DNA from 2 places in the Lysinibacillus sp. UBA5990 genome. Region 2 is predicted to be linked to the other one. Evidence: predicted binding sites of a transcription regulator. Region 2 holds the regulator's gene; the other holds the start of a gene.
The links. Region 2 encodes LexA, which represses DNA repair genes until DNA is damaged. Its sites were predicted from a motif close to CGAACATATGTTCG; they were not measured.

Region 1: the regulator LexA is predicted to act here: its motif matches at 10,442-10,455, upstream of ruvA (Holliday junction branch migration protein RuvA).

The regions. Positions count from the first base shown of each region.
Region 1 is NZ_DJAY01000011.1:318,205-333,525, forward strand. It holds gene minC (septum site-determining protein MinC) at 1-466, shown strand, start outside; gene minD (septum site-determining protein MinD) at 468-1,265, shown strand; gene B3D94_RS09020 (peptidoglycan DD-metalloendopeptidase family protein) at 1,356-1,910, shown strand; gene B3D94_RS09025 (stage IV sporulation protein FB) at 1,900-2,511, shown strand; ribosomal protein L21 leader region at 2,557-2,639, shown strand; gene rplU (50S ribosomal protein L21) at 2,654-2,962, shown strand; gene B3D94_RS09035 (ribosomal-processing cysteine protease Prp) at 2,979-3,335, shown strand; gene rpmA (50S ribosomal protein L27) at 3,332-3,631, shown strand; gene B3D94_RS09045 (Spo0B domain-containing protein) at 3,981-4,508, shown strand; gene obgE (GTPase ObgE) at 4,514-5,803, shown strand; gene B3D94_RS09055 (ACT domain-containing protein) at 5,828-6,283, shown strand; gene pheA (prephenate dehydratase) at 6,466-7,344, shown strand; gene B3D94_RS09065 (thiol-disulfide oxidoreductase DCC family protein) at 7,366-7,758, shown strand; gene B3D94_RS09070 (transcription repressor NadR) at 7,833-8,366, opposite strand; gene B3D94_RS09075 (LysM peptidoglycan-binding domain-containing protein) at 8,508-9,518, shown strand; gene B3D94_RS09080 (phosphotransferase) at 9,553-10,386, shown strand; gene ruvA (Holliday junction branch migration protein RuvA) at 10,498-11,118, shown strand; gene ruvB (Holliday junction branch migration DNA helicase RuvB) at 11,137-12,141, shown strand; gene queA (tRNA preQ1(34) S-adenosylmethionine ribosyltransferase-isomerase QueA) at 12,159-13,199, shown strand; gene tgt (tRNA guanosine(34) transglycosylase Tgt) at 13,257-14,402, shown strand; gene yajC (preprotein translocase subunit YajC) at 14,664-14,927, shown strand; gene B3D94_RS09110 (polysaccharide deacetylase family protein) at 15,021-15,321, opposite strand, start outside.
Region 2 is NZ_DJAY01000015.1:279,511-294,831, reverse strand. It holds gene B3D94_RS13935 (alpha/beta hydrolase) at 1-725, shown strand, start outside; gene B3D94_RS13930 (S-ribosylhomocysteine lyase) at 775-1,245, opposite strand; gene B3D94_RS13925 (YneF family protein) at 1,608-1,826, opposite strand; gene sirA (sporulation inhibitor of replication protein SirA) at 1,926-2,351, opposite strand; gene B3D94_RS13915 (ABC transporter permease) at 2,694-3,050, shown strand; gene B3D94_RS13910 (PspA/IM30 family protein) at 3,066-3,704, shown strand; gene liaF (cell wall-active antibiotics response protein LiaF) at 3,817-4,500, shown strand; gene B3D94_RS13900 (sensor histidine kinase) at 4,497-5,537, shown strand; gene B3D94_RS13895 (response regulator) at 5,512-6,144, shown strand; gene tkt (transketolase) at 6,329-8,323, opposite strand; gene B3D94_RS13885 (DUF896 domain-containing protein) at 8,449-8,682, opposite strand; gene B3D94_RS13880 (GNAT family N-acetyltransferase) at 8,873-9,400, shown strand; gene def (peptide deformylase) at 9,531-10,109, shown strand; gene B3D94_RS13870 (YneB family resolvase-like protein) at 10,128-10,793, opposite strand; gene yneA (cell division suppressor protein YneA) at 10,790-11,179, opposite strand; gene lexA (transcriptional repressor LexA) at 11,271-11,888, shown strand; gene B3D94_RS13855 (gamma-glutamyl-gamma-aminobutyrate hydrolase family protein) at 11,993-12,715, opposite strand; gene B3D94_RS13850 (prepilin peptidase) at 12,750-13,502, opposite strand; gene B3D94_RS13845 (DUF2339 domain-containing protein) at 13,763-15,321, opposite strand, start outside.

The sequences.
Region 1 (15,321 bases), on a different contig from region 2:
GCAGGAAACAGAGCAGCTCATTGTAGCAAATGTACAAAGCGAAGTACTGACTGTCCATGAAAGCAACCAGAAAATGATTGAAAGTCAACAAGATACATATTTAGGTGTGGTCAGATCAGGGCAGATTCTGCGTTCATCAGGGGATATTATCATTGTAGGAAATGTCAATCCAAACGGTCGGGTTGAGGCTGGTGGTAATGTGTATGTCTTAGGTAAACTAAAAGGAATAGTACATGCTGGTATGCAGGGCAATAAAGAAGCTATCATTGCCGCCTCTCGATTTGAGGCTACGCATATTATGATTGCTGATCAGGTGGAAGCAATGTCAGATGAGCATGTGAAAGAAATCAATCAAGCAGAAATGACTTGTGCATTTATTGGTTACGATGGACGCATTACGTACGATCAAATTCACGCCTTAAAAAATATTCGACCATTGTTAAATGTGTCTAAGGGAGGAAGCTAGTGTGGGAGAAGCGATCGTCATAACTTCGGGTAAAGGTGGTGTCGGAAAAACAACGACATCGGCTAACCTTGGGACTGCATTGGCTCTACAAGGTAAAAAAGTATGTTTAGTTGATACAGATATTGGCCTGCGTAATTTAGATGTTATTTTGGGCCTAGAAAATCGTATCATTTATGATCTAGTCGATGTAGTGGAAGGGCGCTGTAAAATACATCAAGCATTGATTAAAGATAAGCGCGTGGATGATAAACTATTTTTATTACCTGCTGCTCAAACGACAGATAAAAATGCTGTTACCCCTGAGCAAATGAAGAGCTTAATTGAGGAATTAAAAAGAGATTATGATTATGTATTAATAGATTGTCCTGCAGGTATTGAGCAAGGCTATAGAAATGCCGTTGCAGGTGCAGATCATGCGATTGTTGTCACAACACCTGAAATTTCCGCTGTTCGAGATGCAGATCGAATTATTGGTTTATTAGAACAGGAAGACATAACTGCTCCGAAACTCATCATTAACCGTATTCGACAACATATGATGAAGAGCGGTGACACTTTGGATGTGAATGAAATTACAACCCATTTGTCTATTGATCTATTAGGAATTATTGTTGATAGTGAGGGTGTTATTTCATCCTCTAATAAAGGAGAACCAATCGTTATGGATCCTTCTAATAAAGCATCTTTGGGCTATCGAAATATTGCTCGTCGTATTTTGGGTGAGTCGGTTCCATTAATGGCTATTCAAGATGAGCAAAGAGGTATGTTTTCAAAACTTAAATCATTATTTTCAAGATAATTTAAAACCTTTTCGTGCATTTGTGCGAGAAGGTTTTTTGTGCATGTTTGGACATGCAATCACATATAGTGTGGAAAAAAGGATGAGGGCTTGTTTAAAAAATGGAAATGGTTTGTCACGATAATACTGGTGGCAGCAACTATGCTTGTAATTCGTTTAGAAGATCAAGGTGTAGTTGATACGCCTGTTCGAAAGATGGTCACAACCTCGGCAGATTTAACGTACTTAAGTGAGCTAGGGCAAAGTTGGTTCGATAAAGAAAATGAGGCCATTACAGTATCTAGTGATGTGGGGCAAGCAGATCTTTTAACTTTTGCTAATGCCCAGGTTTTTAAAGAGGGATATTTATTGCAGTATGATGTTGGCTTACCAGTTTATGCCGGACAGAACGGTTTAGTCGTGTTCACAGGCCATACAAAATATACTGGTAAGACCATGACCGTCAGTTATGATGATGGTACAACCGTCTCTTATGGCATGCTAGATAGCTTAGCACAGCTACCTTATACATCCATACAGGCAAATGATTTGATTGGTATGAAAGAAGCTGGGCAACTTTATCTTTCCATTGAAAAAGGAGATACTCATTACGATTTAGAGCAAATTGTGCAATGGTTGGAAACGATGGAGACCCATGAAGATTAAATTACATCTTCTCTGTATTCCTCTCGTATTTGTCATGATTTTTAGTGGACAACTTGCTTATTACGCTATTATTTTTTTCTCGCTAATGTGGCATGAAGCAGGTCACTTATTAGCAGCCTTACTGTGTGGCGTAAGAGTGAAATCATGTGTTATTGCACCTTACGGGGGGGAAATTCAATTTGAAAATCCAGCGATTGTGCAAGCCTCGTCACTCCTATGGATTGCATTAGGAGGACCAATCGCTACTATTTTAGGGATTGGCCTCGCTTTTTTTATGCCCGAACTAATCGCAGGTAAGCTAATTAGTGTTCAACTTGTGTTATTATTAGTAAATATAATACCTATCCTACCATTGGATGGTGGCAGAATATTGTTAGCATGGTTATTTTTATATTATCCAAAAGCTCAAGTGGTGGAAATGTATTATTGGCTGTCGTTCATGGTTGCGACGACGCTATTTCTGATAACTTTAAATTTCTTACCACAATCTATTTTTTTAGCAATCATTTGTTTATTCATTTGGCTTCAAGTTTTAAAAGAATGGCGTTATCGAAAATATCGTATAGCTTTTGAAAAATATGTTATGAATAGATTGACTTAAAAAAAGCCATGTGGTAATATTTTAATGTTATTGTTTGTAGCACCCGTGCTACTACAACCGCTCTGGGAAGGTTTAAGTATCTTACTAATAAGATCACCTTTATGAAACAGGCGAGTCTGAGTTTAAGAGGAGGTGCAGTAAAATGTACGCAATTATTGAAACTGGTGGTAAACAAATCAAAGTAGAAGCAGGTCAAGAAATCTACGTTGAAAAATTAGGCGTAGAAGCTGACGAGGTTGTAACTTTTGATAAAGTTTTATTCGTAGGTGGCGAAAACGTTAAAGTTGGTGCTCCATTCGTAGATGGTGCTACTGTAACAGCGAAAGTTGTTAAAGAAGGCCGTGCGAAAAAAATCGTTGTTTTCAAATTGAAAGCTAAAAAGAACTACCGTCGTAAACAAGGTCACCGTCAACCTTACACAAAATTAGTTGTTGAAACTATCAACGCTTAATAGTGAGGTGTAGCGAATGATACAAGTTACGATTCATCACGATGAAAATAGACATGTGTCAGCATTCGAATTTTCAGGACATGCTGGGTACGATGAATCTGGGAAAGATTTAGTATGTGCAGGAGCATCTACCATTGCCATTGGTACGGTAAATGCTATTTATGCATTACTACAAATCCAACCAGAAGTCGAACAAGCTGCTGAAGGTGGAGGCTATCTTAAGGTAGATTTACCAACAGATTTAGAACCTGAAATAGATGCAAAACTACAGTTAATTGTTCAAGTAATGACTGCCCAAGTGTATTCTATGGTGCAAAATTACGGACAATACATCCAAATCAACTACAACCAAGTAGGAGGTGGAACTCGATGAAATTATTATTAGCTTTAGACCTTCAACTTTTCGCATCGAAAAAAGGGGTAGGTTCTACTAAAAACGGACGTGACTCTGAGTCTAAACGACTTGGTGCTAAACGTGCTGATGGCCAATTCGTAACTGGTGGTTCAATTCTTTACCGTCAACGCGGTACAAAAATTTACCCAGGTACAAACGTAGGTCGTGGTGGTGACGATACACTATTTGCTAAAGTTGACGGCGTTGTTAAATTCGAACGTTTAGGTCGCGATCGCAAACAAGTATCTGTATACCCAGCACCACAAGAAGCTTAATCTTTTATAAGATATCATAAAGCGGAGGACTGCATTTATTGCAGTCCTTTTTTTGGCTAAATTTCAGCCACTTTCAAGAGATGTCTGTTAAATCGAAAGTGTAGCAACAGCAATTAGGTGATGAAATTTAGGCGGTTTTCATTTTTCAGTAGCGTCAAAAGCCACTGAAATAAAGGAATTCTGACTTTGGTCGTCATGTCCTGTAGCAACGACTAACCAACTTCTCGTTGGCCCAAAAAAGAGAGATTTCAGACGCAATTATGCCTGAGCGTAATTGAATAAAGAATTAAGGGAAAAATACAGCAAAACTTGTTATACTAGTAAAGATAACTTTATTGGAGTGAATGGGATGAACAATCAATCACTAACCATTAGTGAAGTATTACGTTTTGCAAATCATGATTTTGTGAATCAATTACAATTGATTCGCATGAATTTAGATTTAGGTAGAGTTGATGAATCAAAGGAACTTATTCAGCATTTTTCAGAACAGTTAAGAGTGTTTTCTATCCTCAATCGACTACAATTACCACAAACAATCGAATGGCTCCAAACAGCAGGATGGCGTTTCCCTTCCTTAGCTTGGAAAATAAACGGCGACATAAAAAAGCCTGTGACCAATAAGATTGATCAGGAAATTGTAGATTACTTAAACAAAACAGTTATGCATGTTTATGATACATTAGATCCATTTACAGAGCAGATCCTCACGCTTGATGTACGTGTTGACGATCATACATTTGCCGTGACATTCACGCTAAATGGGTTATGGAGTGCTGATACATTCACCGAAAAAGGTTTGAAACAATTCGACATTCAAACAATTGAGCAGACAAATACACGCTGGCAATATGTCTTGAGTGCAAATAGGGAGTGAACTAAATGTTTGTCGATCACGTAAAGATTTATGTTAAAGGTGGCGATGGCGGAGATGGCATGGTTGCCTTTCGTCGAGAAAAATATGTACCGAACGGTGGTCCAGCTGGTGGAGATGGTGGACATGGCGGTAATGTCGTATTTGAAGTAGAGGAAGGCTTACGTACGTTAATGGATTTCCGCTATAAACGCCATTTTAAAGCACCGCGTGGGGAGCATGGTATGAGTAAAGGCATGCACGGTAAAAATGCGGAAGATTTAGTTGTTAAAGTTCCACCAGGTACAGTGGTTATGAATGAAGAAACAAATGCTGTTATTGCTGACTTAGTCGAGCATGGGCAAAGAGCCGTTATTGCGAAAGCTGGCCGAGGTGGACGCGGAAATTCTCGCTTTGCTACACCTGCCAACCCAGCGCCAGAACTTTCTGAAAAAGGTGAGCCAGGACAAGAATTAAATGTTATATTAGAGTTAAAAGTTTTAGCAGATGTAGGTTTAGTTGGTTTCCCAAGTGTTGGTAAATCGACACTTTTATCTGTTGTTTCTGCTGCTAAGCCAAAAATTGGTGCTTATCATTTCACGACAATTGTACCGAATTTAGGCATGATTGAAACGGATGATCACCGAAGCTTTGCGATGGCAGATTTACCAGGGCTAATTGAAGGAGCTCATGAAGGGGTAGGATTAGGCCACCAATTTTTACGACATATTGAACGTACACGCGTTATTGTCCATGTGATTGATATGTCAGGAATGGAAGGTCGAGATCCATATGAGGATTATTTAACAATTAATGATGAGCTAAAACAATATAATCTTCGTTTAACAGAGCGTCCACAGATTATTGTAGCTAATAAAATGGATATGCCTGATGCAGAGGAAAACTTAACAGCATTCCGCCAAAAGGTAGGAGAAGACGTTCAAATTTTCCCAATATCTGCTGTTTCACGTCAAGGGTTAAAAGAGCTGCTGTTTGCTATTGCGGATCTATTAGAAGTAACGGCTGAATTCCCACTATATGATGAAGTAGAGGAACAATCAGACGCAACTGTCATGTACAAGCATGAGGCAAAAGGTGAAGATTTCGAAATCACTCGTGACGATGACGGTACATTTATTATTAATGGTTATGCCATTGAGCGCTTATTTAAAATGACAGACTTTAGCCGTGAAGATGGTATACGTCGTTTTGCTCGTCAATTGCGTGCAATGGGTGTGGACGAGGCTCTACGTGAACGTGGAGCACAGGATGGCGATACTGTTCGCCTACAAGAGTTTGAATTTGAATTTGTCGATTAAGACATGAGTTTTAGGGGGAAGCGTATGAAGAATGTTGCGAATCAGCGATATTATTTAGTTCGTGAGGATGTTTTAACGGATGCAATGCAAAAAACTTTGGAGGCGAAACACTTATTATCAAGTGGTTCAGTATCTTCCATTTGGGATGCGGTAAAGCAGGTGGATTTATCGCGAAGTGCGTTTTACAAATATCGTGATGCGGTTTTTCCTTTTCATTCAATTGTGCAGGAACGCATTTTAACAGTCTTTTTACAGCTTCAAGATAGAAAAGGAACACTTGCTAAGCTTTTAGAAACTGTGACAATTACACATTGTAACGTATTGACGATTCATCAAACAATCCCTATTCAGGGACGTGCCAATGTTACATTATCACTAGATGTAACAAGTATGACATGTGATCTTGATGACCTAATCCAGCAATTAAAGCGTTTGGATTTTGTTGAGTCAGCGGAAGTCATTAGTTCTGGTGCTTTGTAATCACAGTAAGGTGTTCGATCCTTTAATTTTTGACAAAAATGACAATTATCGTGTTTAATAATCCATATGCTCTTGAAGCACTGGAGTAATAATACGATACCAAAGCTCAAATAAGGAGCTGTCCCTTAGTGATACATCAATCGCTAGGGACTGCTCCTTATTCCATAAAGGAGGTTTTTGCAATGACAAAGCAACAATGGGAAAATCGAATCGCATATTTAGGACCGGAAGCATCATTTACATACTTAGCAACAAAGTCTACTTTTCCAAATGAGTGGCTTGTACCCTGTGCAACGATTCCAGAATGTATTGAGGCAGTAGCAGAGGGAAAGGTAGATTTAGCCGTTGTACCATTAGAAAATGCCTTAGAAGGTTCAGTTACGCTCACACTTGATTACCTATTCCATGAAGCATCACTATATGTAACAGGTGAATTATTACTGAAAATCCAGCAGCATTTAATGGTCAATAAAGCGCAGAAGGATAATTGGCAGTCCATTGAAGGGGTCTACTCCCATCCACATGCGCTAGCCCAATGCCATAAATATTTATTTTATCGTTTCAGTCATGTGCCACTTCAACAAACATCTTCAACAGCAGCTGCCGCGAAATATGTATCCGAAAACCCAGAACAATGTATTGCAGCGGTTGGAAATGCAGCTGCTGCAGAAAAATATGGCCTTGACATAGTAGAGTCCAATATCCATGATTTCCATTTTAACCATACTCGTTTCTTTGTTCTGTCTAAGAAAAACCAACGTTTGCCACAAGAATTATCCGATGGGCAAGCGAAAACAACTTTAATGATTACATTGCCGACTGACCGTTCAGGGGCATTACATCAAGTGCTTTCAGTCTTTGCATGGCGTCAACTGAATTTAAGTAAAATCGAATCGCGTCCGTTGAAAACAGGACTAGGTGATTATTTCTTCATGATAGATGTGCTAGCCGATGAAAAAATACCCATGATGCGCGGTGCTATGGAAGAACTTGCTGCGCTAGGTTGCAAAGTAAAGTCATTAGGTACATACTTTACGTATCTTACATCTGACGAAGCATAATAGCTCTAAGGGGGAAATATAATGTGTGGGATCATTTTATTTGATGGTATCTGTAACTTTTGTGATAGCACCGTTCAATTTATTATCAAACATGATCAAGCAGGTTATTTTCAATTTGCGTCATTACAAAGTGATGTCGGTCAAGCATTACTCCAGCAGTTTAGTATATCCGAAAATATAGATAGTGTGATCCTCATTGAAGATGGGAAAGCATATGTTGAATCGACGGCAGCTTTAAAAATATCCAAAAATTTGGAGAAGATTTGGCCTTGCTATTATCTGTTCATTCTGGTGCCTCCAATTATTCGCAATGCATTATATAGACTGTTCGCTAAGCACCGTTATCGTTTATTTGGTACAAAAAAGGAATGTCTTTTACCTACCAATTCACAAAGACAACGATTTCTCTCCTAATAGGTTGAGGAAATGGATGGAGTCATACTCGAATGAAATAATGAAGCACAGTATGAGAAAATACTGTGCTTTTTTTATTGGTCTGTCACCAAATAGCCCTTTTTTTGTAAGGCTTGTTCAATTAATGTTAATACTTCCACAGAGGGGGCTGTAATGACATGAAGATGAATGCCTCCCGTTAGTGCAGATAAGTAATTAGCCTGAGTGGCATTAACCCGTTCGATAAATTGTTTTACCTCATGACGGTTTGACACCATGATAGAGGCTGTTAGTTCGCCATAAATAGGATGTTCAACCATAACATTTTTAACTGTGCCACCACAATCTACAATTGTCATTAGCTCATCTTCTGTTTGCTCAGATGTGTGTATGCAAGGTAATGTGCGTTCAACAGTTTGCTGTAATTGCTCCTGATGCATATAAAGATAACCCTGACTCGTAGCGATAATGGGTTCGTTTCTTGCCTTTAATAAAGTCATATCATTGACGATAACTTGTCTAGAAACATTGGCGAATTTAGCTAAGTCTGTCCCTGTTATAGGTGCTTTACTTTTTTTTAATTGCGCTAATAGCTGCAGTCGGCGTTCCTCGCCTAACATTTTTTTCATATGAGATCACCTCTGCCCGTAATAATGGAAACAGTATTCCCTATAGGTTAGTGTACCATGAAGCATTTCTAACTTGTTGAAATTTTTGTATCCAATTGGAACATTGAACATATGATACCTAGAGAGGAAGGGAGGAAAAAATTGCGTATTCATATTGTTCAAAAGGGAGACACATTGTGGAAGATTGCGAAAGAGTACGGCATTTCGTTTGAAGATTTGAAGCGGCTCAATGTCCATCTTGCCAATCCAGATTATATTGTCCCGGGCATGGAAATTATTTTGCCTGAAAAAATAAACAAAGAGCCACATAGAGAGTCAAATAAAGAAATGCCAAAAAAGGAATCACAAATGCATAAGGAGACACCTAAGGAAGTTCCGAAAAAAGAGGTACAGAGGCCAATGCCTCCACCACCACCAATTGTACCGCCAGCTCCAATGCCAATGCCAGAGCCACAAATGATTCCAATACCTATACCAATGCCTATGCCAATGCAGATGCCACAACAACCGATGTGGGTTCCACAGCCTGTAGAAATGAATTGGCACCAACAAGTAGTCATGCCACAAATAGAGCAAACAGTCACAACACCACCACCAGTACAAATACAACCAGCGCCACCGCCGCCGCCACCACCTGTAGCGAAGCCAATGCCACATCCAATGCCACAACCAGCACCACCGCCAATGCATATCATGCCACATATGCCTGCGGTACCACATTGCTCAAGCTGCCATCAACCAATTTATCATCATCAAATGTGGTGGCCAATGCCAATGCAGCCACAGGCCGAGCAGTATATGATGCCGCAGCAGCCGATGTCCTTTGAGATGCCAGAAAATAAAGTGGGCGAGATGGAAGACTTCTTAGAGTCTACGTCACCATTTTTCCACACGCCTAATCATCAACAAATGCAACCACAATTTAATATGATGCCTGAAATGAACATGGGCAAATCATGTGGCTGTGAAGCACAACCTTGTGGCTGTCAATCACAACCAATGCCGATGCCAATGCCTGCATGGCAAATGGATCCATGTCATTGTCCACCACCACCATGCCCAACGCATTGTCCACCGCCGTGCCCGTCATCAGTAGGACCTTGGATGTCACCGCATTATTTCCCAGGCGGGATGACGCCTTATCGATGGTGAAAAAGCGTATATTGTCGAAGAGGTAAAATCAAATATTTGGAAATATAGATATCGATCGAATACTTATTTTGTCAAACGAGCAAAACAACTAGAGATTGCAGAGAAGGTAAGAACGATTCATCGCCAGCTAGGTCGAATTGAACCTAACCTTATCCTACCATTAGTCCGGAGTGATGATGAGCAGCTCATTGTGCAAGAATGGCAAGAAGGAAGCCATGGAGCCAACTTTGCTCATAAAAAGGATCGGAAGGAATCTCTTGAACTACTAATAGCTTTACATGACACATATAAAAAAATCGCTTGGCAACGCTTGCCTGGCTTGCATACCTATTCACAACTTTTAAAATGGCAAATGCGTCATCTGCGTTTTAAAAGCAGAAGAAATGAGTTCCGGGCTTTCTTAACGAAAGAAGAAATCGATCAAATTTTGCATTATAGTGATAAATCGCTGCAGTTAATTGCCCTGGAGGATGTAGCTGAAAAGGAAATTACACTATTGCACGGGGATGTTGTACATCATAATTTTTTATGGTGCACGGACGGACAATTGCGTTTAATTGATTTTGATTTGGCGCATCTTGGAGAAGCCGATGACGAATATATTTTATGGTTGCATCGGGTACTACCCGCAGTCGATTATGATTTAGCTAAAGTTTTTGGGGAATTACCAGAGCTGAAACGACTTGATAAAAGAAAGCTTCATCGTTTAAAATATCCGAATGAACTATTGCGAGAATGGCTTTTTGCTGTGGATTTGCCACTTGATCAGCAACTAGTATTTTTAGATTATTTAGTACCATTTACTAAACGAGCCCTCACCTATTGGCCAAAACTGTGGTACGATATTGATAGATTTGTGAAGAAATGACCGTCATTTGGCGGTCATTTTTGTCTTGAACAGCGTTTTGGATACTACTTTCTGTCGAGCATTCGTTCGCTATATGCTATAATCGAAGACGATGATTGTGAGGGAATATAGATGTATGATTATTTAAAAGGACTAATTACTCGTATTACACCAGAATATATTGTGCTAGAACAACAGGGGATTGGCTGGCAATTGAATACACCCAATCCGTTTGCATTTCGAACATCAGCGCTTGAACAACAAATTTATGTTCATTTACATGTACGAGAGGACGCACAAATGCTTTACGGTTTCCCGAATCTAGATCAACGTGAGCTGTTTCGTAAGTTAATTTTAGTATCTGGAATAGGTCCAAAGGGGGCACTAGCTATTTTAGCGACTGGCAACCCACAGCAGGTTATTAGTGCGATTGAACGGGAAGATGAAGCGTTTTTAGTGAAGTTCCCTGGAGTAGGTAAAAAAACCGCACGTCAGATGATATTAGATTTAAAAGGCAAGCTAGGCTCTTTATTAGAGACAATTGAACTGCCGAGTACAGAAGATGAACTGCCATTGTTTGGCGTTAATGCTTATAAACACGAATTAGAAGAAGCGATACTTGCTTTAATGGCACTTGGTTATTCTGAAAAGGAGCTCGAAAAAATTCGCCCGCAGCTTGAGGATAACGACAAGCTTGAAACGACAGATGCCTTTATGAAACAAGCGTTACAACTATTATTAAAATTAAAATAAGGAAAGGAGGGAAGAGGCATGTCTGAACGTATGATGGCCAGTGAGGCAAGTGGCTATGATGAACAGTTTGAATTATCTTTACGCCCACAAAGGTTAGCCCAATACATAGGGCAGCATAAAGTAAAGGAAAATTTACAAATTTTCATTGAGGCAGCAAAACTTCGGCAGGAAAGTTTAGATCATGTGTTGTTATATGGACCACCAGGGCTTGGTAAAACAACATTGGCTGCTGTTATCGCAAATGAGATGAGTGTCAATGTTCGCATGACAAGCGGTCCTGCAATTGAACGTCCAGGAGATTTAGCTGCGATTTTAAGCTCACTAGAGCCTGGCGATGTTTTATTTATTGATGAGATTCATCGACTACCTCGTGCCATTGAAGAAGTGTTATATCCAGCAATGGAGGACTTCTGTTTAGATATTGTGGTGGGAAAAGGTCCTGAAGCACGTTCTGTACGACTTGACTTACCTCCCTTTACCCTTGTAGGTGCTACAACAAGAGCTGGTGCCTTATCAGCCCCTCTGAGAGATCGCTTTGGTGTATTATTACGCTTAGAGTACTATGATGATAGTTCTCTTGCTGAAATTGTTGCTCGCAGTGCCCTTTTATTTGAGGTAGAAATTGAGCAAATAGCAGCAATGGAGATGGCGAGACGTTCCCGCGGTACACCTCGAATTGCCAATCGCCTATTGAAACGAGTACGAGATTATGCACAAGTGCTTGGAGATGGTATGATAACGGAGGGTCTTGCAAAGCAAGCTTTAGAGCTGTTACAAGTGGATCCAAGAGGGCTTGATCATATTGACCATAAACTTGTCACGAACATGATTGAGCGCTTTCGAGGAGGTCCTGTGGGCTTAGATACGCTTGCGGCATCAATTGGTGAGGAACGGGTGACGATAGAAGATGTATATGAACCCTATCTCATGCAAATTGGGCTTATTCAACGCACTCCACGAGGAAGAGTGGCGACACATTTAGCCTACGAACATTTTGGATATGAGTATCCCCAACAAACATAAAGAAGGAAGTTTTTTTCATGCGTGTAGAAGATTTTGATTTTGAATTACCAGAGGAGCTTATTGCCCAAACACCATTAGTAGACCGTACAGCTAGTCGATTAATGGTTGTGACACCTGGCTCAAATGAAGTAGAGCATCACCATTTTGCACATGTCTTAGATGAGCTACGTGCGGGGGATTGTTTGGTGTTAAATGATACAAGGGTCTTACCGGCTCGCTTAATGGGTGTAAAAGAGGAGACAGGCGCCCATATTGAGGTATTATTACTGAAGCAATTGGCAGGTTCAGACGAGTGGGAAACCCTTGTAAAACCAGCAAAACGCGTAAAAGTAGGGACAGTTATTACATTTGGAGATGGGTTGCTAACAGCTACTTGTACAGGTGAGCTTGACCATGGTGGACGAACATTTGAATTTCATTACGATGGAATCTTTTATGAAATATTAGAGCAGCTTGGTGAAATGCCATTACCCCCTTATATTCGAGAGAAATTAGAAGACAAAGATCGCTATCAAACGGTCTATGCCAAAGAGCGTGGCTCAGCTGCTGCTCCAACAGCGGGTCTACATTTTACAGAAGAATTATTAGAACAAGTAAAGGCAAAAGGGATAGAGGTTGTCTTTATTACTCTTCATGTCGGACTTGGTACATTCCGTCCTGTTAGTGTGGATTCGATTGAAAACCATGAAATGCATGCCGAATTTTATAGTGTGACGGACGAAGCGGCAGACACGATTAATCGCGTAAAGCGTAATGGTGGTAAGGTAATTGCTGTTGGGACAACCTCCACACGTACATTAGAGACAATTGGCTCTAAATATGGTGGTGAAGTACGACCAGAGCAAGGTTGGACGTCTATTTTCATCTATCCAGGCTATACGTTTACCGTGGTGGATGGTTTAATTACAAACTTCCATTTACCAAAGTCAACACTTGTTATGCTAGTGAGTACGCTAGCCACTAGAGAAACAATTTTAAGTGCATATCAGCAAGCTGTAGAAGAAAAATATCGCTTCTTTAGTTTTGGTGATGCTATGTTTATTCGACCAAAAGAATAAAAAAAGAAATAATCGGAGTACTGTTTTTACTTCAGATCAGAGAGGATTTTTATTTTTATGACACAGCCAGCAATTCGCTATGAATTACTTCATACATGTAAACAAACAGGAGCACGTCTTGGTATCGTGCATACACCACACGGCTCCTTTGAAACGCCAGCATTTATGCCAGTTGGGACACAAGCAACGGTTAAAACGATGTCTCCTGAGGAATTAAAAGAAATGAATGCCGGTATTATCTTATCCAACACGTATCATTTATGGCTTCGTCCAGGCAATGATATCGTCAAGGAAGCAGGCGGACTGCATAAATTTATGAACTGGGATCGACCAATTTTAACAGATTCAGGCGGTTTCCAAGTATTCTCGCTAAGTAAGTTCCGCAAAATTGAGGAGGAAGGCGTTCATTTCCGTAATCATCTTAATGGAGATAAATTATTCCTAAGTCCAGAAAAAGCGATGGAAATTCAAAATGACTTAGGCTCGGATATCATGATGGCCTTCGATGAATGTCCACCGTATCCTGCAACACATGAATATATGCTGCAATCAGTAGATCGTACAACACGTTGGGCAAAACGATGCAAAGAAGCTCATAATCGTCCGGAAGAACAAGGGTTATTCGGAATCATTCAAGGCGGTGAGTACGAGGATTTACGCCGTCGTTCTGCAGAAGCATTAGTGGAGTTAGATTTCCCAGGCTACGCTATAGGAGGATTATCTGTTGGAGAACCAAAAGATATTATGAACCGTGTACTTGAGTTCACAACACCGTTAATGCCAGCAAATAAACCTCGATATTTAATGGGAGTGGGTTCACCAGATTCATTAATCGATGGTGCCATTCGTGGTGTTGATATGTTTGACTGTGTTCTGCCAACACGTATTGCCCGTAATGGTACACTGATGACATCAGAAGGTCGTTTAGTCGTTAAGAATGCAAAATATGCTCGTGACTTTGGGCCGATTGATCCGAACTGTGATTGCTATACATGTAAAAACTATTCACGTGCTTATATTCGTCACTTGATACGCACAGAAGAAACATTCGGTATTCGTTTAACGTCTTATCATAATTTACATTTCCTGTTAAAGTTAATGGAACAAGTACGTGAGGCAATTCGTCAAGATCGCCTAGGTGATTTCCGAGAAGAGTTTTTCGAGAAATATGGCTTTAATGGACCAGATGCCAAAAACTTTTAACCGATTACTTTTGTAGGGATAATAAAGTGAGGTATTTTTCCATGAAAAGGACATTAGAAATCCTCTAATGTCCTAAATAACTAGCCATAGTATGGACAACTCATTCAAAACTTTGTAAAAAGTGAATATATCTAGCAAAATATTGTCAATCATAGAAAAAATATTAGTAAATGAGAAAATTTTTGGGCTTGTCCATCGCTTTTTAATGGTGGAATAGTCTATACTAAAAAAGTGAGATTTGGAAAGGGGGCAAGAAGTATTATGGATCAATTATTAGGCTTAGCACCAATATTATTAATGTTCGTTGCTATGTGGTTTATCTTAATCCGTCCAGCTAAAAAAAGACAGCAGGAAACACAAAATATGCAAGGCAGTTTGCAACGTGGAGATAAAGTCATTACAATTGGTGGCATGCATGGTGTCATTGATGCAATCGAGGACACAGCAGTAACATTAAAGATCGCTGATAATGTACGTGTTAAATTTGACCGTCAAGCAATCGGGCGAATTGAGAAAGACGTTTAATCATTAAAAGGAAAAAGGCTTACAATAGGCATAGCTATATTGTAAGCCTTTTCTTATGAAGTTGAAGCAGAAGGGATAACTTCCTTCTGCTTCTTATTTCATTGTATTTATTTTATGAATTAATTCGGCACCTGAATCATTGCCATTTACAATGATTCTACTCAGTGTAAATAATCCATCACCTTTTTTGACATTTTTATTTTGAATGACAAAGCCCATTTTAAAGCCAGCCTCCCGCGCTATTTTAATGGTAGTTGCAGATTGAATACCGTATGGATAGCTAATGGCGATGGGCTCATAGCCTAATTTTTCTTTAATTATGTTTCTGGAGTGAATAAAATCATCTTTGACTCTTGCTTCGTACTGCTCTTGACTTTCTAATTGTCCATTCAAA
Region 2 (15,321 bases):
TGCAAACCAATAACACGATCATCATATGTCACGGAGTTACCGAAAATAAAATCAATTCCGTTAAATACGCTAGGCTATTTGAAAGGCTTGGCTATAATTCGGTCATCTTTGACCATCGGCGTCATGGCGAATCTGGTGGCAAAACAACTAGCTATGGTCACTATGAAAAAAATGATCTTGATGCTGTAGTTAATACAGTGAAAGCCATGATTGGTGAAGATGCAATACTAGGTATTCATGGAGAATCTATGGGTGCAGCAACAATGTTACTTTATGCAGGTACGGTAGAAGATGGTGCTGATTTTTATATTTCTGATTGTGCATTCTCTGATTTTTCCATGTTGCTCAAGCAAATTGCCAAAACTGAATTTAAATATGGCTCTATTATTCCCATCCGTTTTGCTGATTTCTTTGTCCGCCTCCGGGACGGCTACTCCTTCAAAAGTGTGACCCCCGCCGAAGCAGTGACCCATATTGAAAAACCTGTACTTTTTATCCATAGTATTCCTGATTCATTTATTCCAGCGTCCATGTCACTAGACCTTTACAATAAAAAAGTTGGTCCTAAAAAATTAAAGCTTTTTGATACTGGTGCACATGCCCAATCCTTTAATGAAAATATGGATGAATATGAAGATTTAATTCATGATTTTTTAGAAAGTTTTATTTACCAAAAAATCAATCGGGATTCTTCCTCCTCCAACGTCATTCCATTCCATTTTTAACGCAAATAAAAACCTTGCTTTTATTATTCCCGCAAGGTTTTTTCTATATTTACTCTTCAAAAACGATATGCCATTCCTCTCGTTTCGCTAAAAATTCCTTCGCTAATGCTTGTGCTCCTTCCAAGCTATGACTCGCAGCCCAGCCACATTGTACCTCATTGCATGCAGGCACTGCTGTCGCCTTTGTCACATCAGTAAACGTTTTTTCTAAAATAGTTAATAGGTCTTCATAATCTTGATGATTAATAAGGGATACATAGAAGCCAGTCTGGCAACCCATTGGACTGAAGTCAACGATATGATTAGAATAATTACGAATAATATCCGCAGATAAATGCTCTAAAGAATGCAAAGCAGGCATTTCCATATGCTCTTTGTTAGGTTGCTTCAAGCGAATATCATATTTGTACACTTCATCGCCATTTCTCCCTGCTTTAACTCCCGCTAACCGAACATACGGGGCTTTTACTTTTGTATGATCTAGATCAAAGCTTTCTACATTTGTCTTTTCGCGTTCCATATTTAACAGCTCCTTTTCTATGAATACTATTTATTATAGCTAGTTTTTTCAAAATTAGTGGGAATATTTTAAATTGCTAGTTTTTTTATGTTTTCCTAGAATATTTCAAACGAATAGAGGTAAGATTTTTTTATTCTTGTTTCTAAAAGACTGATACATGTCTTCTGTAAGCCTCTTTTGTCAAAGAAATTGTCGGTGAGTAAATGAGTGGCAGTTGTTGTACATAGGGCTATGAACGGGTTGAGCGTTTCTCGTAACTAAAAATAAGGGGATGTCTCAAAAATTATTGAGACATCCCCTTATTATGACTCCATGAAAAAAGCAACCAGTTACCTTAACCAGCTGCTCCTTAAAAACCCCAATTATTTTTGGAATTTATTCATTTGTGCCATCATTTGACGTACTTGCTTTTCAGACGGCGTACGACCCATTTGTGCCATCATCATACGAATCATTTGCTCATTAATAGGTGGGTTTTCTTTTAAATATTTCATCATAGCTTGACGAGCGAAATAGAAACCAAGTGCCGCTCCCGCTGCTAATGCGATAATTACGATAATAATCCAGCCCCATGTAGGCATACAACCAACCTCCTCCACTACAATATACCGAGAAAAAACTCTCCACGCTCCATTATACACCAAATGATAGCATGTTACTATATATTGTAGTGAAATTTCCTAGTGCATTGTATACTTCATAGGTTTCAACCACCCACATTCATTATCTTGTTTATTGAAAGCAATAAATCGTTCACTCATCTTGGCAAGCATTTGAAATAAATCCAAATCTAGCATTCGTGAACCTTCACAATAAACACAAATCTTACGATCGACTAAATAAATAGCCATTTTACCTTTTATCGGATGTTCTAAAAACAAAGCATTACGAGCTCTTTCTAAATGTGCATATTTGGAATCAAGTTGATGCTCCAACATTGCTGCTATTTCATCAAAACGAACGGATTCACATATATACGCAAGCTCTTTTAAGGATTTCTCATTGGCGTCTTCACAGCCTTGCATCATCTCTAACAACTTTCGCTCTCTGCCAAAAATAAACGTTAAATGCTCTTCTTTTATCTTATATATGGAATAGGTTCTCACCAGAAATCCTCCTTCGCTCAGTTTATTTTCCATAAGTATAGCTCATCCCATCTTGTTAATTTGTCAAACGGAGGAAGTTTTCATCTTCTATTTTTGTCGAAAAGCTTCTAGTTTAGGATCTAAAAATTACTTTATGGCAGATGATAAATAGCTCTTAAAATGAACTGCTATTTTTCAATGAAAACAAGCAATATACACTCATTGTGTATGCCAAAAACCCACTTTTGTTGCAGCCTAGATAGTTCTCAGCCTCAAGACCTAGTAGAAAATCAATTTCGAGTCCGTTTTAGACAATCTTGTAAATAGGTAACATAAAGGTACAAACGAAAGGAGCTAAAACAAATGAGAAAATTTCTTTTATTAACTGGAGGCGTTATCGCAGCATGTGTTGCACTTGCCTTAATCGGACCATTGGCAGGCTTACTATTCTCCGGATTATTTGTAGCACTAGGGATGCATTTTTACATGGCGAGCAAGTCAAATTTCGGTAAAATCTTTTGGTTTGCGGTTGGTCTAATCGGTATCCTATCAGCAGTATCGAACATTCCTGCAATGATTGGTCTTGCAGCAATCGCTATTGTCTATGTCATTTATAAAAAATGGAATGGCGAAAATGTAAAAATCCCAACAATTGAAAGTAAAAAAGAAGAAGATCCATTTACAAACTTCGAAAAAGAATGGTCAAATTTAACAAAATAAAAGGAGAGAATGAATATGAATTTATTTCAACGTTTTAGATACACAGTAGAGGCAGACTTACATCAGTTATTTGATAAGAAGGAACAAAAAAATCCAATTGCTATGTTAAACCAGTACATCCGTGAAGCTGAAAAGCAAACGGAAGAAACAGGTAAATTATTAGAACGTCAAGGACAATTAAAAGAAAAGCTTGAGCAAGAATATCAACAAAATGCAGATTTACTTGCTAAACGTGAATCTCAACTGACATTAGCTCAGACTAGTGGCGAGCAAGATTTAATTGATTTCGCAACGGATGAAGTGACAGCTTACACTGCCCGTAATCATACGTTACAAGCGAGTATTGAAGCAAGTACACGTGAATATTTCGAGCTAGAGCGTAAATTCGAAACCATGAAACATAAAATTAAAGACATGAAAGTTCGTCAATTACAGTTAATGGGCAAAGAAAACGTCACTCGTGCCCATCATCAAATGGATGGTATGATTGCCAAAAACAATAAAACAAATTTTGAAGATTTGGAAGCTTATATTGATAAATTGGCTTATCAAATTGACAAAGATCATGAAGTTACAACATTTGAAGCAAGATTGGCACAATTAGAAAAAAAAGCTTCAGAGGAAAGCTCTCCACTGCTAATTGAAAATAAATAACATGTTATAATGGAAGCAATGCGCCAACTCTAACCGGCGCATTCTTTCACGTTTTAAAACAGAGGGTCCCATTCCCTCTTTTATACTATTAGTAGAAAGAAGGGTGACCCTCTTGCAAAATTTCACTACAAATAAGCTCACATTTTGGGTACTATGCTTCTTTTTACTCGTTTTTGTGGAGCTTACTATTTTTAATAATGGTGGCGCCTTTTGTTTATTGATTGGGGCCGTACTGCTTTATTTAAGCTTTTCTAAAAAAGTCCGCTTTTTTAAATGGACCGGCATATTCTTCATTGCGATTGCATTATTCACAATGTGGAGCCTCCGTCTATTCATTGTAATTATGCTCTTATATATGCTTTATCAATACTTACAACGAGAAAATGAACCAAAAATAGTTGGTGCTGAGCTTTTTGAAAAACTATCTACCTCGAAAAATGACTTAATTGGCACCATACCAGCACCAACTGAAGCATACAAATGGCAAGATGTGCAAATTCAACGTTTAGCAGGAGATATCACAGTTGATACGACTCAAACGATTTTGCCTGCTGGCACAAGTCTAATTACGATTCGTCAAGGGATCGGTAAAGTTCAAATCTATATCCCATATGAAATACCTTTTCGTATACACTATACGACCCTATTTGGTGAGCTTACTTGCTTACATGTGGGTCCACAACGTATTTTAAATGAAAGTGTTAGCTTTTCTGATGGAAATCCTGAAGATGCAAAACGTATTTTAATTATTCATGTTGCAACATGGCTTGGAGATTTGGAGGTGCTGCGTAAATGATTGCCTTTATCTCAAGATTATTTACCTTATTATTCATTTTAATGAGTGCTACATTCGGATTGCTTGTTGCAGTATGGGGAAATCCTGATGAGAAAACTTGGGAACCTTTATGGCGACAAAATTACAATAATTTTCCTCTTGGCGGAATTATTGTAGTCAGCCTATTTGCTCTTAGCTTCCTCTTTGCCAGTTGGATTAGTATTACTGCTCGTGCCAGAGAGGCTCAAGCAACAAAAATTGTAAAGCAGTTAATCGAACCTGATTTTGTACTTTCTAAAAAGCAAGCCCTTCCGAAACCATTAAAAAAAGCACTTGTGCAAACAAGTGAATTAATAGATACACAGCGTAAAAGTCTACAGCGCTTATCCAATGAACGGGCAGAAGCTCATGACAAAATTATACAGGAACGCATCATTGCTGAACGTCAACGTCTGGCTAGAGAATTACATGATTCTGTGTCGCAGCAATTATTTGCGGCCTCCATGTTGCTTTCTGCTTTAACGGAAAATGACGAAAATGCGACTAGCTTAAAGCAAGTGGAAAAAATAGTTCAGCAAGCACAGCTCGAAATGCGTGCATTATTATTACACTTACGACCTGTTGCACTTCGCAATAAAACACTTGCCCAAGGCTTAGAGGAATTAATTATTGAGCTTCAGCAAAAGGTTTACTTCCATATTGAATATGAACTAGAAGAAATGGCATTAACGAAAGCAGAAGAAGATCACCTATTCCGCATTGCCCAGGAAGCCCTCTCTAATACACTTCGACATGCCAAAGCAAGTGAGGTTGAATTGTTGCTTGTTGCACGAGATGACTTAGCCATTTTACGCATTCAAGATAATGGTTTAGGCTTTGATGTAGAGGCAGATAAATCCACTTCTTACGGCTTGCAAAATATTGCTGAACGAGCTGTTGAAATTGGCTGCACATATAAAATTGTGTCGGTCCCTGAAGAAGGAACGATTGTCGAAGTTAAAATTCCACTACATAAAGAGGAGGTCAATGACAATGATACAAGTGCTCATAGTGGATGATCATGAAATGGTGCGTATCGGCGTATCGGCGTACTTATCCGCACAGCCAGATATTACAGTTGTGGGAGAGGCTGAAAACGGGCAAGAAGCAGTTGAGCGTGCCCTTGCCCTAAAGCCTGATATTATTTTAATGGATAATGTTATGCCCATTATGACTGGCGCTGAGGCAACAGCAGAAATTTTAGCCGCATGGCCAGAGGCAAAAATCATGATGGTGACTAGCTTTTTAGATGATGACAAAGTCTACCCTGCTTTAGAGGCAGGGGCAGTGAGTTATATATTAAAAACATCTAATGCTAAACAAATTGCGGAAGCCATTCGTAAAACAATGGGTGGCGAAACGGTATTAGAGCCAGAAGTTACATCTAAAATGATGCACCGTATGCGCCACGGCAATAATACACCTCTTTACGACCATCTTACTGACCGTGAAATGGAAGTTTTATTGCTGATGGCACAAGGCAAAGCCAATCAGGAAATCGCTGACGAGCTATATATTGCTTTAAAAACTGTTAAAACACATGTAAGCAATATTCTAGCAAAGCTTGAGGTTCAAGATCGCACACAAGCCGTTGTCTATGCATTTCAGAATGGGCTTGCGAAATAATTTCTACATAAAAAAACTGCGTATGGTTATGCAGTTTTTTTGATTAGACATATTTTAGAAGATCATTGTCATCGGATGTATTTGTCCATTCCTTTAGTGATACGTCACCCAATAGTAAAAAAAAGCACCGCAACGCCCAGCGAATTGATACGTACGCTGAGTGTTGCGGTATTTATTAAAAATCTTATAGCGCTTTTACCTTCGCTACAACATTCTCTACAGTGAATCCGTATTTTTCCATTACAATTTCACCTGGAGCTGATGCACCAAATTTATCGATTGCAAGCACATCACCTTCAAAGCCCGTATATTTATGCCAGCCGAATGATGCACCCATTTCAATCGCAAGACGTTTAGTGACAGTTTTTGGTAAAACAGATTCTTTGTAAGCAGCATCTTGTTTTTCAAAGCGGTCCATAGATGGCATTGAAACAACAGCTACATCCATGCCTTCTGCTTTTAAAGCTTTTTGTGCCTCAACAGCAAGCGAAACCTCTGAGCCTGTTGCAATTAAAATAGCATCCGCTACTTCTTTTGTAGCAGGAGATACTGTGTAAGCACCCTTCGTCACACCTTCACGTACTGTTTCAATAGAAGCGTTATGAACAGGTAAGTTTTGACGTGACAATACTAATACTGTTGGCGTATTTTCTGATGCAACGGCAAGCTCCCATGCAACAGCTGATTCATTTGCATCCGCAGGACGAACAACAGATAAATTAGGCATTGCACGTAATGATGCAAGGTGTTCAATTGGTTCATGCGTTGGACCATCTTCTCCTACAGCAATCGAGTCATGTGTAAATACATACGTTACAGGAAGACCCATTAATGCTGAAAGACGAACTGCCGGACGAACATAATCTGAGAACACGAAGAATGTACCACCAAATACATTTAAACCACCGTGAAGAGCCATACCGTTTAAAGCAGCGCCCATTGCAAATTCACGAACACCAAACCAGATGTTGCGACCAGCATAATCGTCTGCAGAGAAATCGCCTGCACCCTTCATCGTTGTTTTATTTGAGCCAGCAAGGTCAGCAGAGCCACCAAAGAATGATGGTGTTTTCTTAGCAATAGCATTAATCGCATCACCAGAAGAAGAACGCGTTGCTACAGATTTACCAGCTTCATACACTGGTAATTCAGAAGCGAAGTCTGCTGGTAATTCACCATTCATAGCATGTTCAAATTGAGCAGCTAACTCTGGGAATTCTTGTTTATAAGCAGTAAATTTCGCATTCCAAGCTTCTTCAGACTGTGCTCCTTGCACTTCAGCCGCAGCATTAAAAGTATCATATACTTCAGCAGGAATTTGGAAAGGCTCGTGTGCCCACTCATAAGCAGCTTTTGTTAATACTACTTCATCTGTACCAAGTGGTGCTCCATGAGAATCCGCTTTACCCGATTTATTTGGAGAACCAAAACCAATCACTGTTTTCACTTCAATTAATGTTGGTTTGCCAGTTGATTTTTTAGCTTCTTCAATAGTTGCATTAATCGCATCAACATCTGTGCCATCTGCAACTTTTAAATAATTCCAACCATAAGATTCAAAACGTTTTTGTACGTTTTCTGAGAATGACTTTTCTAAGTCACCATCTAAAGAAATATCATTAGAATCGTAAAGCACGATTAATTTTTCAAGTTTTAAGTGACCAGCTAATGAAATAGCCTCTGCTGCAACGCCTTCCATTAAGTCACCATCACCACATAATGCAAATGTATAGTGGTCAACGATGTCATGACCTGGCTTATTGTAAGTAGCTGCTAAATGACGCTCAGCCATTGCCATACCTACAGTCATGGCAATACCTTGTCCTAGAGGACCAGTTGTTGCTTCCACACCTACTGTATGACCATATTCAGGATGTCCTGGTGTTAATGAATCCCATTGGCGGAAGTTTTGAATTTCTTCCATTGGTAAACCATAGCCGCCTAGATGAAGTAGGCTGTATAGAAGCATGGAACCATGACCAGCTGATAATACAAAACGATCGCGATTATACCATTTTGGGTTCGCTGGATTATGGCGTAATTGTTTTGTCCAAAGCGTATAAGCCATTGGCGCTGCCCCCATTGGTAAACCTGGGTGACCAGAATTTGCTTTTTCAATAGCATCGATTGACAAAGTTCGGATAGCATTTATTGCTAATAAATCCGCATGTTGAGTCATTATATTGTGACATCCTTTCTCGTCCTATAATTGTACTTCTACAGTTTAGTCAACATTGCTTTAGAAAACAATGCTTTTGTTATACTATTTGCATTTTCATACATACTTTATTGAATTGTGTCACATTAATTTAGAAATTTATTTTTTTTCGCTTGTCTTACCTTCTCTGGCGTAACATCATTTCCTTCTGCATCAACCACTTTTACGTTTTCAATCGTATCACGCATTGTTGCTCTAAATGTATCTAAGTATTCCTTACGAAGCGCTGTTCGCTCCTTTGCCTCTTCATCCGTTAGTTGACCACTTTTCGCTTTAGCAGAAAGTTCATTTATACGGTTAATTTTTTCTTTTGATAACATAGTTACACACCTTTCAGTACCTATCTTATTAATTTCGGTATGCAAAGTATAGCATGGTTTCCCATTAAATGCAGTTATACCAACCCTAATTCAAGCTGTTGAAATAAAAAAATACATGACTTCCAGATGTGTGAAGTGTATAAATATTATATGGAAGGAAAAATTTAACTATACATTGGAGGACATACATGTGAACGTGACAACTAAGCGATTACTCATTCGAACATTTCAAGAGCAGGACTGGGAAGCTGTTTATAGCTATACTTCAGATGAAAAAGTGATGCACTATATGCCTGAAGGTGTTTTTAATGAAGATCAGGCCAAGAAATTTATTGCAGAAAATAGTAACGACAAAGCAAAACATTTTGCTATTGTTTCAAATAATTCCGAGCAAGTGATTGGTCATATTGTTTTCCATCCTTGTTTCGGTAATCATACTTATGAAATCGGTTGGGTACTAAATCCAGCTTATCAAAATCAAGGCTTTGCTTCTGAAGCTGCTCGTGCTGTATTAGACTATGGATTTAATGAAAAGAAACTTCATAGAATTATTGCAACGTGTCAGCCCGAAAATATCGCTTCCTATAAAGTTATGGAAAAGATCGGAATGAGGCGTGAAGGATATTTTAAAAAATGTATACCGTATGGGGATGAATGGTGGGACGAATACTATTACGCAGTCTTACGTGAGGATTGGAGCCATTTATTAGAAGGTTAGAAGAACGTTAAACTCGTGAAAATGGGCTCCTATAAACATTATTAGGCACTGTATCAATGATGTATGATCTGACCATACAATTTAGCTTGAGGAAACTTCTGAAGAAATCCTATTGAGGAGGTATTTTTCGATGGCAAAATTTCATCCTGATTACATGATTACTATGAAAGATTTTGTAAAAGAACACTCAGTCCTATTACTAAAACAAACGCAAGACGTTGCCATACCAGTTCCCTCAGAGGATCGACATACATTATTATCTATGCTTCAGTATTTAAAAAACAGCCAAGATCCGAATTTAATAAAAAAGTATAAACTACGTCCTGGGAGTGGCCTCTCTGCAAATCAAATTGGCGTAGATAAAAGAATGTTTGCTGTACTTTTTAAGGATCACAACCAAAAACACGAAATGATGTTCATTAACCCAAAAGTAATGAGCCATTCTTTAAATATGATCTATTTGCCTGAGGGAGAAGGGTGTCTGTCTGTTAATCGACCTGTTCACGGTTTTGTACCAAGATATGAACGAATTAAAGTAAAAGCCTATAATATTGCTGGACAGGAATTTATTATGTCTTTAAAAGGCTATGAATCTATCGTTGTACAACATGAAATCGATCATTTAAAGGGTATTATGTTTTATGATCGAATGAATAAAGATAATCCTTTTCAACTACCCCAAAATGTTATTATAGAAAGCTTGTATTAAAAAAATTAGCGGGCTATATTATTTGCCCGCTAATCTTTCTTGATGCTCTTGGAATCGGCGATGTACCGTTGCCTTACTTACCTCAAAGCCTAGTCCTCTAAGCGTAATGGAAATTTCTTCAAAGGTAAAACCACGATTACGTAGCTTCACAATTTCATCAACAGGGAGTTCCTTCCGTTCCTGACCATTTGGATTGCCACGATTGGATAGGTTGTTTTCAGGGCGATAGCCATTTTCAACAGCACGTCGCATCCCTCTGCGGATTTTCGCATTATGGATTCTACGTTGATATTCCTCTACAATTGCTAAAATCTCTAGTAGCATCGTATCCATTTCGTTTAATTGGACTGGTCCTGCGTCACGCATTGAATAAACATCTGTTGCTGATTTTTGTAATAAATGCAATACTGCCATCCTTGCATTTCCACGACCTATACGAGTTTCATCTTGTACAAAAAGAGCTTTTATTTCCTTCTCTTTTATAAAATCAAGCATTTCAAGTAAGCCTTCGCGTTCAACATCATAACCGCTATGTTTATCTTTAAAAACACCCTTTACTTCATAGCCTTGCTCTTTAGCATAGCGCACTAATTCTTCTTGTTGGCGCTCTAATGAGGAGCTTTGCGTTTCTTTTTCAGTACTTACTCGGCAATAGACAACAGCCGTCATTTGATTAATTTTCATTGTTCATTTCTCGCAATTTCAATGGTTTTGATGGGACTGGCTTGATCACTCAAAACTGGAATGACTAGAGATTTACCTGCCACGATTTTAATATCTGCTAACTCATTTTCTGATTTGACAAGCTTAATCCAATCTTCTTTACTCATTTTACCACGGTATTGTTCGGCTAACGACCACAAGCTATCCCCATGTTCGATTTGAATTTCAGCGTAATTAACATCCCCCGGATCAGTGATGTAAAGGTAACTTGCGAAGAGTAAACAAGCACCTAATAATATAGTGATATGTGTATTTTTCTTTAACCATGTCATCATAATAACCTCATTTCTAGAATGTTTGTTCGGAATGTATGTTCTCATAATAAAGCGAACAAACGTTTTTGTCAAACACTTTTCGAACCTATGTTTGCATACGTGTTCGCATTCTGTTATACTATCAAATAAGAAGAATGATATTAGAAAAAAGAGGTGAGCAATCATGAAAAAAGTATCGAAAAGACAAGAGGACATTCTAGCGTTCATTAAAGACGAGGTACGAGCTAAAGGGTATCCGCCATCAGTCCGTGAAATCGGGGAAGCTGTTGGACTTGCTTCAAGTTCAACTGTTCATGGTCATTTGGCTCGGTTAGAACAAAAGGGTTTTATTCGTCGAGATCCAACAAAGCCACGTGCTATTGAAATTCTTGAGCCTGAAGAATCCATCCAAAAGCAACATGTCATCCATGTACCACTTGTAGGGAAGGTTACAGCAGGTTCTCCTATTACAGCTATCGAAAATATTGAAGAGTATTTCCCACTGCCAGATACATATGGCACGAGTGAGGATCAGTTATTCATGCTAGAAATTATGGGTGAATCGATGATTGAAGCGGGAATTTTAGATGGTGATTTAGTGATTGTGAAGCAAAAGTCAACCGCCAATAATGGAGACATTGTTGTAGCCATGACAGCTGAGGATGAAGCTACTGTAAAACGCTTCTTTAAGGAAAAAAACCATTTCCGTTTACAGCCTGAAAATTCATCAATGGAACCGATTATCGTTGATCAAGTATCAATTTTGGGACAAGTTGTTGGTCTTTATCGCCGTGTACATTAATTAAATGAGAGTTTGAGGATTGTGTTCCTTCACTGAGCATGTATCCTCTTTTTTACGCAAAAAAAGAATCCACAATCTATTGGATTCTTTTTTTAATGATCTCTCTATGCCTCTTTTTTAAATTTCAAGCTCGCTTCAACAAAAGCTGCAAATAACTTTTGTGCATGCTGATCTCCCGCTATAGCTAATTCCTCTGGGTGCCACTGGACAGCCAAACAGAATGGTAATTCCTCATGCACCACTGCTTCAATAATGCCATCACTGGATTTCGCTGCAACTTTTAAATTCTCCGCTAGTACATTCACTGACTGATGATGAAAAGAATTGACGGCGATTTTCTCTTGTTCCAGAATAGTCGCTAATAAATTCTCCGCAATAATTTGTACATAATGCGTCGTTACTGACCTACCAGCTTGTTGTATATGTTTGATCAGCTTCGTACTATAATGGTCACTATCAATGTCCTGATATAACGTCCCACCTAATGCAACATTTAGTATTTGGATACCCCGACAAATACCGAAAATAGGCATTTTCCGTACAAATGCAGCCTCAATTAATGCTAATTCCACGGCATCTCTAGCTGGATGAATTTTACCTAGCTTTGGTGAAGGCTCCGCTCCAAATAGAAAAGGATGTACATCATAGCCTCCCGATAGCAATAAGCCATCAGTAAGGGCTAAAATTTGAGCAGCATCTTCCTCCACACCTACCGGAATAATGAGGGGGATACCGCCCGCCTCAATAATACTTTTGCTGTAAGCAGCATTTAAATGAGCTGATAAATCATCTTCTACAAAAGCTGTAATTCCAATAATCGGCTTCACTTGATTCCCCTCCATAAAATTGAAGATTAAACACTTACCAAAAACCTAAATACCAATTGATGAACGAATCTCCGTAGAAATAAACAATAGAAGCGGCTAATGCAATAGATGGACCAAAGGGAATAGGTGTTTTTCTTCCCTGTTTACGCTTTAATAAGACAACTATTCCGACTATCATACCAATGATAGCAGCAAAAAATAAAGTCAACAGCGTATGAATAATACCTAGAACGAGGCCAATTAAAAAGAATAATTTAATATCGCCTCCTCCCATTCCACCTTTCGATAAAACCGCAATACTATATAATATGCCAAAACCAGCGAGTGCACCCACTAGGCTGTCCCACCAAGGTGTTAAAGGTGACAGTACACGTCCTATGGCCAAAAAAGGCAAAAAGAATAAAAGAATCTTATCTGGAATTAACAGATAAGTAAAATCTGAAACAACTATAATGACTAACAATGAGATGAACGATAAGGCTACTATAAATTCTAAGCTCCAGTTTAGCTCAAAATAAGCAAGGGCGAATAATCCCCCAGTCAACAATTCTATCGCTGGATATACAAAAGAAATTTTATAGCCACAGCCTCGACATTTTCCTCTTAAAAAGAGATAAGACAATACTGGCACTAAATCAAGAACCGACAATTGTCTCTGACAGTTTATACAATATGAGGAAGGATATACAAGAGACTCCTTCCGCGGCACACGTAAGCCAACTACATTATAAAAAGAGCCAAAGACTATACCAACTAAAAAAATGATAATTGTATAAGCCATTTCCAAATTTATGTCCTCCTAAACCAATAGGCGCCCATACAATAAGTATGATGCGCCTATCCATATAAATATTGTATTCTTGCTCGGCAATATACGTAACGAATGTTATTCAAAGCAATGAACATAGATAATGAGTGATGTATTTGAAGAATATTTCATAAAAGATTTGAAGTCATACGGTACGAAGAAAGAAGGAGTAGAGTAAGAGTATTATCAGTTTAGCACAATATAAAAGAGATTCCAAAAATAATTGGAATCCCTTCAATTCATTTCCTCAGTAACCTACCTGACAACAGCATGCCAATGCCACCAATTGTTATAAATAGAACAGCTCTAATTAATAAATCAAGGGCCGATAAGTCAAAGAAAATAAGCTTGATAAACGCAATGACTAAGATAACAAAACCTGTTGTACGAAGCGTTTTTAATTGTTGCGTGGAACTAAGCCATAGCGAAATACTCGCTGTAAGGAATAATGTAATCGTTGTAAGAGCTATACTTAGTTTCCAATCAAGTAGATGACTATACGTAAATTGATGAACGAGCCCCCACATCGAGATCATTGTGAGAACGACTCCTGAGCTAACAATAGCGTCTATATATTTCCCCATTCGCTCTTCATACAGCCGATAAATACGACCCTTTACTAGAACGTCCACAATAATCGCCATAATTACTGCTATATAAACTAATCTGGTCATCATATTTAAGCTATCCATCATAGATGGCCTCGTGCTGATCGGCAAAGAAAATACTATAAAGAATGCTCCAAGGACAGGTGTTAGAGAACGCCCTTTGAATTTCTCTGACACGAGCAGAGATCCTGCAAACAAAGCAGCTAGTGCGATACACATCAAATACTGAATGCCATTTGTTGCCGCGAAATAGGCTGTATCTAGTTTGCTAATATAAGCTAAGAAGTAGCCTGCGGTAATTACTGCTAAAATATCAATAGCATATAAATCCTTCATGACTTTCTCAAAAGGTGATAATTTTTCTTTTGGGCGTCTAGCATACAAATAAATGACTACAAGATAAACAATTGGCATGAACAGACTTAAATGATCAAAGCTGATAAATGGTGTCGGTTCATGGAAAATGAAGTTTAGCAACAATGTAATCACAAGGAAAAATGATGTGACTACCTTCATCATACTGGCACGTAATCGTAAGCTCATCATTACACCTGCAAATGCGATCAGTGGATACAGTAAATCATCCACTTTATCAGGTATATTCATAATAAGTATCGTATTACATACGGCAATAAATGCGAGTGTTATAGCACTATCAAATACTTCCTGCCACTTTTGACGATGACTATAAAACGTTAATGCTATTAATAAACCAATGAAAATAAGTAGCAATGCTTCTCCATATTCTAGTGAACGTATGATCAGGTTCATCAGCAATAAACTAAATGACCCTAACGAAAATTGGAGACCAATATGAAGAGGTTTCCATTTAGATTGTGCATTAAATAATCGACACCAGCTTACATAAAAGATTGCTAGTATAGCAAGTAAACCAAAAGCAAAGACAACTTGCTTATCATGATTCATAAATGCTACAACACCTATTGCCAGCACTGAGAAAAAGGTTGAAATATAAAGAGCAAGCTTTTGCTTGTGCTGTAGGACAACCAATTGCAGCATGGCAAATAAAACGATTACAAATAGTAAAATAATGACGGCACTAAAGTCCATATATTCTAATAAATAAGGTAGTAATAACGAGGTAAAAGCAACAAAAATAGTTAATGCCTCATTTTTCTTTAAGTAACTTATGGCAATACCGTAGCCAATATAAAGAATTGTAATGCCAA